Regions from separate parts of the Bradyrhizobium sp. 215_C5_N1_1 genome, predicted to be linked through region 2. Evidence: predicted binding sites of a transcription regulator. Region 2 holds the regulator's gene; the other holds the start of a gene.

Region 1 (5,083 bases), 5.5 Mb from region 2:
GCGCCGCGAAGCAGGCGTTGCGCAGATCGTGATCGAGGGCGCCGACCGGTGCATCGCCGATCACGTCGCGGGGGCCCTTCACCGGGAACGCCGCAACCGGCAGGCCGCTGGCGAGCGCTTCCAGCAGGACCAGGCCGAACGTGTCGGTCTTGCTGGGGAACACGAACACGTCGGCCGCCGCATAGATTGCCGCCAGCGCCTCGCCGTGCTTCTCGCCCAGGAAGATCGCATCCGGATAGGCTTCTTCCAGTGCGACCCGCGCCGGGCCGTCGCCGACGATCACCTTGGTACCGGGCAGATCGAGATCGAGAAACGCCTCGAGATTCTTCTCCACCGCAACCCGGCCGACCGAGAGAAACACCGGCGCCGGCAGGCAGAGGTCGATCCCACGGGGGTGGAACAGGCTGGTGTCGACGCCGCGCGGCCACAGCACGACGTTGTCGAAGCCACGCTCGCCAAGCTCGCGAGCGAGCGCAGGCGTTGCCGCCATCACGGCGCGGCTGGGCGCGTGAAATCGGCGCAGCGCCCGCCAGATCAGGGATTCCGGAACCGGCACGCGGGCGCGGACATATTCGGGAAAGCGGGTGTGGAAGCTGGACGTGAACGGCAGCTTGCGCTGGCGGCAGTAGCGGCGGACCATCAGGCCGATCGGCCCCTCCGTCGCAATGTGGATGCTGTCGGGGCGCGCCTCTTCGATCAGCTTCGCGATTCGCGCCGGGCGCGGCATGGCAAGCCGCACGTCGCGGTAGCTCGGCATCGCGAAGGTGCGGAACGATTGCGGCGTCAGGAACGTGAACTCGACGCCGAACCCCTTGGCGGCGTCTGCGAGCTTGGTCAGCGTCCGAACCACACCGTTGACTTGCGGGTGCCAGGCGTCGGTCGCGACCAGGATGCGCATCAAGCGGCCCTTGCTGCGACCTGCGGGACTTGTGCCGGCTTCCGCGCCTGATCCGCCCAGGTGATGATCTCGAAATGACCATCGTCATGCTCGACCAGCGCCGTGCAGCTCTCGACCCAGTCGCCGCAATTCATGTAGCGGATGCCGCCCTCGTCGCGGATCACGGCATAGTGGATGTGGCCGCAGATCACGCCGTCGGCGTCGTGACGCCGCGCCTCGGCGGCGAGCGCCTGCTCGAACGCGCCGATATAGTTGACGGCGTTCTTGACCTTCTGCTTGGCCCATTGCGACAGCGACCAATAGGGCACCTTGAACATGCGCCGGAAGAAGTTGACGAAGCGATTCATCTGGATCGCGAAGTCATAGGCCTTGTCGCCGAGATGGGCGAGCCAGCGCGCGTTCTGCACCACGAGGTCGAAGATGTCGCCGTGGATGACGAGATAGCGCTTGCCGTCCACGCCGGTGTGGACGGTGTTCTCGACCACGTCGATGCCGCCGAAATGCGTGCCGTAATAGTTGCGCAGGAACTCGTCGTGATTGCCGGGAATGTAGATGACCTTGGCGCCCTTGCGCGCCTTGCGCAGCAGCTTCTGGACCAGGTCGTTATGCGATTGCGGCCAGTGCCAGCTCGATTTCAGCGCCCAGCCGTCGACGATATCGCCGACGAGATAGATCGTGTCGGCATCGTGGTAGCGCAGGAAGTCCAGCAGCAGATCGGCTTGAGAACCGCGGGCTCCGAGATGAACGTCGGAGATGAACAACGTGCGAAAGCGCCTTTCAGGGCTCTCGTCACTCACATCGTAACTTCCCATGCGACAGCCTGTAACAATATCCCGTGACAGGGGGATGACCAATGAACCTTTGAGGCACCCTCGGATACGAATCAAACCTCGCCTCGCCCGTCCCGCGAATATCAGTCGCATGCGACAATCAGGCGACATGACGCCGCAAGGGCCTCCGCAAGACCCCGGAACTGCATGGCTGAACAGGTTAATGGCAGCGGTCCCGCGCGCCGCTGGCGGTGCGCTCGCGGCCCGGATCAGTAAAATTTGTGGAAATGATGGATCGGCCCGTGGCCGTGGCCGACGCTGAAGCGGTCGGCGGCCGCGATCGCTGCGCTGATCCAGGCCTTGGCGTTCCGCACGGCGCGCTCCAGATCCTCGCCCCTGGCAAGCCCCGCCGCGACGGCCGAGGACAGCGAGCACCCCGTGCCGTGGGTGTTGCGGGTGGCGACCCGCGGCGCCGCAAGCGCGATCGTGTTGTCGGCATCGACGAGATAGTCGATGCTTTCGGCGCCCTCGCCGTGCCCGCCCTTGATCAGGACCGCACGGCAGCCCAGCCCCAGCAGCCGGCGCCCCTGGCTCTCGATCTCGGCCTCGCGTGTCGCGACGGGCTCGTCGAGCAGAGCCGCGGCCTCCGGCAGATTAGGCGTGATCACCGACGCCAGCGGCATCAGTTTTTTGCGCAGGGCTTCCACGGCCTCCGCGGCGAGCAGGCGATCGCCCGAGGTTGCGACCATCACGGGATCGAGCACGATATGCTCGGGCTTCCAGCGCGACAGCGCGCCCGCGATCGCATCGATGCTGGCGGCCTGCGCCACCATGCCGATCTTCACCGCGCCGACCTCGAGATCGGAAAACACGGCATCGATCTGCGCGGTGACGAATTCGGCGGGCACCGCGTGGATGCCGGTGACGCCGCGCGTATTCTGCGCCGTCAGCGCCGTGATCGCGGAGGCGCCATAGACGCCGAGCGCGGCAAAGGTCTTCAGGTCGGCCTGGATGCCGGCGCCGCCGCTCGAATCGGAGCCGGCGATGGTGAGCGCCACGGGCGTCGTCATGGGGCGATTTTCCGCTTCCTCGGGACCATAGTCCGTCCTAGCGCGCATGCCGGGGGGCGGCAAGTTCGCTTGCGCCCGAGGGCAGCAAGTTTGCTTGCTAAATCCGGCCGGTTTTGGCCTATTAGAGCGTTTTCGAGCGAAGTGGATACCGGTTCGCGTGAAGAAAACGCGTCAAAACTAGAATCTAGAGCCCCGTTCCGATTTCATCGGAGCGGAAATGGCTCTAGCCGCCAGATATGCCTTCGGAGTGACTGCAATGGTTCCTTTTTTCGTCCAGATCAAATGCAAGCTCGGCCAGTCCTACACGGTCGCCAACGCGCTTGCCGAAGCCGAGATCGCCTCCGAGATCTACTCCACGGCCGGCCATTACGATTTGCTGGTGAAGTTCTACGTCGACAAGGACACCGACATCGGCCACTTCATCAACGAGAAGGTGCAGGTGCTGCCGGGCATCCAGGACACCCTCACCATCATCACCTTCAAGGCGTTTGGCGCAAGCTAGGGTTTGCACTCACAGCGGGCCGGATGGGAAGTCCGCTTCCGAGACAGCGCAGCGGACCAATTGTGCTCAAAGTGAGTTCTTCGGATTTTAGCCATCGCACACATCATCCAGCGCTCGACACCCTCTCGCGCTGGCAAGGCTCAACGCGCTTCATCGATGACGACCGCGTCGAACTCCACAACAATACGGTCGAACGATTAATCCGCGGCATCGACCCGCTTGCCTATCTCAACGACGTCCTGACGAGAATCGTCAACGAACATCCAAGTCGCGACATCGACCAGCTACTGCCCTGGGCCTATCGCGAGCAATCCCTCAAAGCCGCGGCCTGAGAACGACGCTTCGCGAACAGGCCGTCGCGCCAATGTCCGGTCAAAAAACGGATAGTCTCCAAGTGGTTGGGGCCTTTGCATCGTAGCCCACGCGCTTAGGTCCGCGGAGGAACAATTCGGCGGCCCGATCGCTTGCACCTATGCCGCGCGCAAAGTGTGAAATATTTCATTGAACATACAACCCTGGAATGCTCTTTTCGCACGGATCGTGAGCGCCGGGGGCCGGCAATGCCCAAAGGACCGCTTGTTTCGATAGCAGTGGCTGTCTGGGTGCTTTGTACAGGCGGCTTAGCCTGGGCGGTTCGCCCAGCAGCGATAGACCCCGCTGCCATCCTCCGTAACCAAGTCGACAAGATTGGTCCGGGTTCAGTTGTCTTTAATCCTCCGACGGAAATGACGGTCGGCTACCAGGAGCCAATAACCGTCCGGCCGCACCAACGTCATGGCGTGGCTCAAACTGAACAGATCGAGGTTGGCAGCTTCATGCGGGCTCGCCTATTCGGTGAAGGATTCACGGCAACAACGAGTAGCGATGACGCGCAAGCCGCGTGGCTTTATGCTGAGCTTCCAGCGAAGTCGGGCGACCAGACCGGTGCACCGCGCGACAAAATGTATCTCTTCGTTTCGCGAGTTCTGGGCAGCACGGAGGAGGTCTGGCAGGCAATCTTCGCATCCGATCGCCTAACTTATCGGCCACCCCGTCTCGTCCTGTACACAAGCGCCACCTACGCGGCCTGCGGATTAGCCGAGAAAATCATGGGACCATTCTATTGTCCTGATGATCAGAAAGTCTACCTCGACCTTTCGTTCTTCCAAGAGATGCAGACTGACCTTCACGCCTGCGATTCGAGCGGCGCCGACTGTCAACTTCCTCAGGCCTATGTGATAGCCCACGAAATCGGACACCACGTTCAGAACTTGCTGGGAATTATGCCAAAAGTGCGCGAGCTTCAAGGGAGCATGGAAACGGAGGCGGAGAGAAACCGGTTACAAGTTCTTCTCGAATTGCAGGCCGATTGTCTCGCCGGCATTTGGGCGCGTAAAATTAAAGAGAAAGCGAAGATCAACGCGAGCGACATAGCAGCGGCAATTCGCACGACAGAAGCACTAGGCAATGACACCCTGCAGAAAAGTGCCTTGGGGTACGTAGTGCCTGACTCGTTCACTCATGGCAGCGCTGCGCAGCGCCATCATTGGTTCGATGTCGGTTACGCAACTGGATTGGTGAAGAGCTGCAACACCTTTGCTGGAGCGTGGCAATGAGGCCCGGCCTTCCCAACTCTCAACAGCCGATGTCCGACGACGACTGCATACTACCGAGCGGGGCCGCTGGGGAGCCCCCACTGGACGAAGAGAAACTCCGCGACGAACGCCTGCTCGGTCTCTTGCATTTTCATTTTGAGGGGAGTGCCGTGCCCCAGCATTGGTTGAAATACTTGGCTGTTTGGTCAATTGCTTTCGCAACGAGCTTCGGGAGCAGCTACGCGCAACCGATCGTCGCCGAGCGAGAC
Region 2 (5,083 bases):
TGCTCTCGGCGCCCTCGATCATCATCGGCCTGTTCATCTATGGTGCGGTGGTGGTGCCGATGCGCGGCTTCTCGGCGATTGCCGGCTGCCTCGCGCTTGCGGTGATCGTCATCCCGGTGGTGCTGCGCACGACCGAGGACATGCTGCTGCTGGTGCCGAACGCACTGCGTGAGGCGGCCTCGGCGCTCGGCCTGCCGCGCTCGCTGGTGATCAAGCGCATCGCCTATCGCGCGGCGCGCTCGGGCCTCATTACCGGCGTGATGCTGGCCACCGCCCGCGTCGCCGGCGAGACCGCGCCGCTGCTCTTCACCGCGCTGTCGAACCAGTTCTTCAGCCTGGGTCTGAACAAGACGATGGCGAACCTGCCGGTCACCATCAACAATTTCGTGCAGAGCCCCTACGCCTACTGGAAGCAGCTCGCCTGGAGCGGCGCGCTGCTCATCACCCTGACCGTTCTTGCCCTGAATATTGGCGCGCGCATTCTGAGCGCCGAGAGGACCGCAAAATGAGTGATCTTTCCGTATCGATGAGCGCGGCCGGTGGTTTGCCCCAGGCGCCGGTGCTGCCCGAAGCTCCGGCCAAGGTGACGGTGCGCAACCTCAATTTCTATTACGGCGAGCACCACGCGCTGAAGAACATCAATCTGGCGCTCGGCACCAACCGCGTCACGGCGTTCATCGGCCCGTCTGGCTGCGGCAAGTCGACCCTGCTGCGCATCTTCAATCGGATGTACGACCTCTATCCGGGCCAGCGCGTCACCGGTCAGCTCATGCTCGACCAGACCAACGTCCTCGACCCCAAGCTGGACCTCAATTTGCTGCGCGCCCGCGTCGGCATGGTGTTCCAGAAGCCGACGCCGTTCCCGATGACGATCTACGAAAACATCGCCTTCGGCATCCGTCTCTATGAGAAGATCTCGAAGTCCGAGATGGACGACCGCGTCGAGAAGGCGCTGCGCGGCGGCGCGCTGTGGAACGAGGTCAAGGACAAGCTCAACGCCTCCGGCCTGTCGCTCTCCGGCGGCCAGCAGCAGCGCCTCTGCATCGCCCGCACGGTCGCGGTGCGGCCCGAGGTGATCTTGTTCGACGAGCCCTGCTCGGCGCTCGACCCGATCTCGACCGCCAAGGTCGAGGAGCTGATCCAGGAGCTGTCCGAGAACTACACGATCGCGATCGTCACCCACAACATGCAGCAGGCGGCGCGCGTCTCCGACAAGACCGCCTTCATGTATCTCGGCGAGCTGATCGAGTTCGACGACACCAGCAAGATCTTCACGTCGCCGACCGACCGGCGCACGCAGGATTACATCACCGGCCGGTTCGGCTGAGGAGACGGAACATGGGTTCTGAACATACCGCAAAGGCCTTCGACACCGACCTCCAGGAACTCACGCGCCTGGTCGCCGAGATGGGCGGCATCGCCGAGCGCATGATCGTCGATTCCGTCGACGCGCTGATCCGCCGCGACGTCGCGCTCGGCCAGCGCGTCGTGACCATCGACGCCGAGCTCGACGCGCTCCAGAAGAAGATCGAGGAGCGCGCCGTTCTCACCATCGCGCGCCGCCAGCCGATGGCGGTGGATCTGCGCGAGATCGTCGGCGCCATGCGCGTCGCGACCGATCTCGAGCGGATCGGCGACCTCGCCAAGAACATGGGCAAGCGCGTCGCGGCGCTGGAGACGGATTTCCATCCGCTCAAGCTGTTCCGCGGTCTGGAGCACATGACCGACCTCGTGCAGCAACAGGTCAAGTCGGTGCTGGACGCCTATGCCGCGCACGATCTGCCGGCGGCAATGGCGGTGTGGAAGGGCGACGAGGAAGTCGACGCCATCTGCACCTCGCTGTTCCGCGAGCTCCTCACCTACATGATGGAGGATCCGCGCAACATCTCGTTCTGCATCCATCTGATGTTCTGCGCCAAGAACATCGAGCGCATCGGTGACCACGCCACCAACATCGCCGAGACCGTGTTCTACATGATCGAGGGCCAGGCGATCACCGACAAGCGGCCGAAGGGCGACATGACGACCTTCGCCACGACGGTCCCGAACACTTAAGGAGCGACGAACACCATGGGCGCACGCATTATGGTGGTTGAGGACGAGGAAGCTCTCACCGAGCTTCTCCGCTACAACCTCGAAGGCGACGGCTATGACGTCGAGACGGTGATGCGCGGCGACGATGCCGACACCCGCCTCAAGGAGCACATCCCCGATTTGATCGTGCTCGACTGGATGCTGCCGGGCCTCTCCGGCATCGAGCTGTGCCGGCGGCTGCGCTCCCGGCCCGAGACCAAGCAGCTCCCGATCATCATGCTCACCGCGCGCGGCGAGGAGAGCGAGCGGGTGCGGGGCCTTGCGACCGGCGCCGACGACTACATCGTCAAGCCGTTCTCGGTCCCGGAGCTGCTGGCACGCGTGAAGGGCCTGCTCAGGCGCGCCAGCCCCGAGCGGCTCGCCACCGTGCTCGCCTATGGCGACATCGAGCTCGACCGCGACAAGCGTCGCGTGGCGCGCTCGGGCCGGCCGATCGATCTCGGCCCGACCGAATATCGCCTGCTGGAGTTCTTCCTGGAGCATCCCGGCCGCGTGTTCTCGCGCGAGCAGCTGCTCGACAGCGTCTGGGGCCGTGACATCTACATCGACGAGCGCACCGTCGACGTCCATATCGGGCGCCTGCGCAAGCTGCTCAATCTCGGCCGCGAGCAGGACCCGATCCGCACCGTCCGCGGCGCGGGCTACGCACTGGACGATCGCTTTGCGAAGGCGGAGCAAGCGTAAGGGGTTGCTGTGGCAGACGTGATTTAGCGGGCTGCCACCGCATCCTCGATGTCGTCCCTGCGAACGCAGGGACCCATAACCACAGGGAGTGGTTTGGCGAAGACTCGGAGTGATCATCCCGCGCAATAACTACGCGCCGGGATTATGGGTCCCTGCGTTCGCAGGGACGACACCGAGTGAGTTGAGCCGTCATCGCGTGACGGCGCCGTCTTCGTAGTCAGCTAATCCGATACCTCAGCGCGGACCCGGCTTCGCCGGCGCGCGCCGGCGATCGGCCGCGGGCTGATACGCCACGCGCGAGTGCTGGGCGCAGTAGGGCAGGCCGGAGAGCGCCTTGCCGCCGCAGAAGAAGAAATCCGGGCTCGAGGGATCGCCGACCGGCCAGTGGCAGGTGGCCTCGTTCAGCTCCAGCAGCGACAGCCGCTGGCTCATCGGCACGACGTTGTCGTAGGTGACCGGTTCGGCCTCGACCTCGACTTCGAAGGCTTGCGCCAGCGCGGTGTTGCCGCGCGCGATCGGGCGGGTCACCCGCATCATGTGCTGGGCGGGGCGTGCCTTGCGCGGCCGCGGCGCTGCCGATGAAGGGCTCTTGGCGCGGCCCGACAGGCCGAGCCGGTGCACTTTGCCGATTACGGCATTGCGGGTCACATTGCCGAGTTCAGCGGCGATCTGGCTGGCCGAAAGCCCGGCCTCCCAGAGCTTTTTCAGCTGCTCGACGCGATCATCCGACCAGGTCAAAACGGTCATTGCACCCTTTCCTTCGCCGGCGCCTGCCATCCTGGCGGCCGCACGGCGAATGCCTAAGCTTCGAAAAACCCGTGCCGCCAGAATCCCTTAAGGCTCGCCGGGCGCACCAGATGCGCCCGAACGCTTACGCCGGTACATGAGGACTTAGAGGATCAGAACTGCTGCACGAGATGTCGTATCTGACAAGCCAAACGCTACAATATGGCGTGACTCACGCGCAAGAGTCCGCCGACTCGCTTCCACATGTTCCGTGGCGGAAATACGCAAAATCGCCACCGCAAGACTACGGATTCTGCGTTTCGCGAGGCTTTCCGGGCGGCATTGACACCGGTTTCACCAGGCATAAGATAGTCTCGCGTGCCGCCCTTAAAAGGCGGCACGTTTCGTTTTCCGGGCCGGTCAATGGTGCGTTGCGCAATGCACGCTCACGCCGTCCGCAACATTCAAGTGATCGTCATGACTAACAGCGCAGCGCCGCATTTGCTCCCCGTTTTCGCCAGGTCCGACCTCGGTTTCGAGCGCGGTGAAGGCTGCTGGCTGATTGCGACCAATGGCGATCGCTATCTCGATTTCACCTCGGGCGTGGCGGTGAATGCGCTCGGCCATGCTCACCCTGCGTTGGTCAAAGCGTTGCAAGAGCAGGCCACCAAACTCTGGCACATGTCGAACCTGTTCCAGAGCCCGGACGGCGAGAAGCTCGCCGCGCGTCTGTGCAACGAAAGCTTCGCGGACTTCGTGTTCTTCTGCAATTCCGGCGCCGAAGCGCTGGAAGGTGTGATCAAGCTCGTCCGCCATCATCACTTCTCCAAGGGTCATCCGGAACGTTACCGCATCATCACCTTCGAAGGCGCCTTCCACGGCCGCACGCTGGCAACGCTCGCCGCGACCGGTTCGGCAAAATATCTCGAAGGGTTTGGCCCGCCGATGGACGGCTTCGACCAGGTCCCGCATGGCGATATCGACGCCGTCAAGAAGGCGATCGGTCCGCAGACCGCCGGCATCCTGATCGAGCCGATCCAGGGCGAGGGTGGCGTGCGTTCGGCAACGCCCGCCTTCCTGAGGGCGTTGCGCCAGCTCTGCGATGAGAAGGGCCTGCTGCTCGCGTTCGACGAGGTGCAGACCGGCATGGGCCGCACCGGCGATCTGTTCGCGCATCGCCGCACCGGCGTCACGCCTGACGTGATGTCGCTGGCCAAAGCGCTCGGTGGCGGCTTCCCGATCGGCGCGGTGCTGGCGACCGCGGACGCGGCTGCCGGCATGGGGCCCGGCTCGCACGGCTCGACCTTCGGCGGCAATCCGCTCGCGATCTCGGCTGCCAACGCCGTCCTCGACGTCATGCTCAAGCCCGGCTTCTTCGATCACGTGCAGAAGATGTCGCTGCTGCTCAAGCAGAAGCTCGCCTCCGTGATCGATCGTTATCCTGACATCGTCAGCGAAGTGCGCGGCGAAGGCCTTCTGATCGGCATCAAGGCCGTGGTGCCATCAGGCGATCTCGGCGCGGCATTGCGCAACGAAAAATTGCTCACGGTCGGCGCCGGCGACAATGTCGTGCGCTTCC

The links. The regulator PhoB, encoded in region 2, activates phosphate uptake and scavenging genes when phosphate is short. The targets are predictions, from matches to a motif close to TGTCATNNANCTGTCAT.
Region 1: AB7G19_RS14410 (UDP-2,3-diacylglucosamine diphosphatase) is a predicted target of PhoB. The motif match lies at 1,734-1,750, and genes of this name have one in related genera.

Annotation. Positions count from the first base shown of each region.
Region 1 is NZ_CP197228.1:3,073,074-3,078,156, reverse strand. It holds gene AB7G19_RS14415 (glycosyltransferase family 4 protein) at 1-898, opposite strand, end outside; gene AB7G19_RS14410 (UDP-2,3-diacylglucosamine diphosphatase) at 898-1,710, opposite strand; gene thiD (bifunctional hydroxymethylpyrimidine kinase/phosphomethylpyrimidine kinase) at 1,938-2,738, opposite strand; gene AB7G19_RS14400 (Lrp/AsnC ligand binding domain-containing protein) at 2,995-3,240, shown strand; partial or broken gene AB7G19_RS14395 (transposase domain-containing protein) at 3,363-3,572, shown strand; gene ypfJ (KPN_02809 family neutral zinc metallopeptidase) at 3,801-4,835, shown strand; gene AB7G19_RS14385 (alpha/beta hydrolase) at 4,832-5,083, shown strand, end outside.
Region 2 is NZ_CP197228.1:8,541,656-8,546,738, reverse strand. It holds gene pstA (phosphate ABC transporter permease PstA) at 1-509, shown strand, start outside; gene pstB (phosphate ABC transporter ATP-binding protein PstB) at 506-1,327, shown strand; gene phoU (phosphate signaling complex protein PhoU) at 1,339-2,055, shown strand; gene phoB (phosphate regulon transcriptional regulator PhoB) at 2,071-2,778, shown strand; gene AB7G19_RS41240 (GcrA family cell cycle regulator) at 3,013-3,525, opposite strand; gene AB7G19_RS41235 (aspartate aminotransferase family protein) at 3,982-5,083, shown strand, end outside.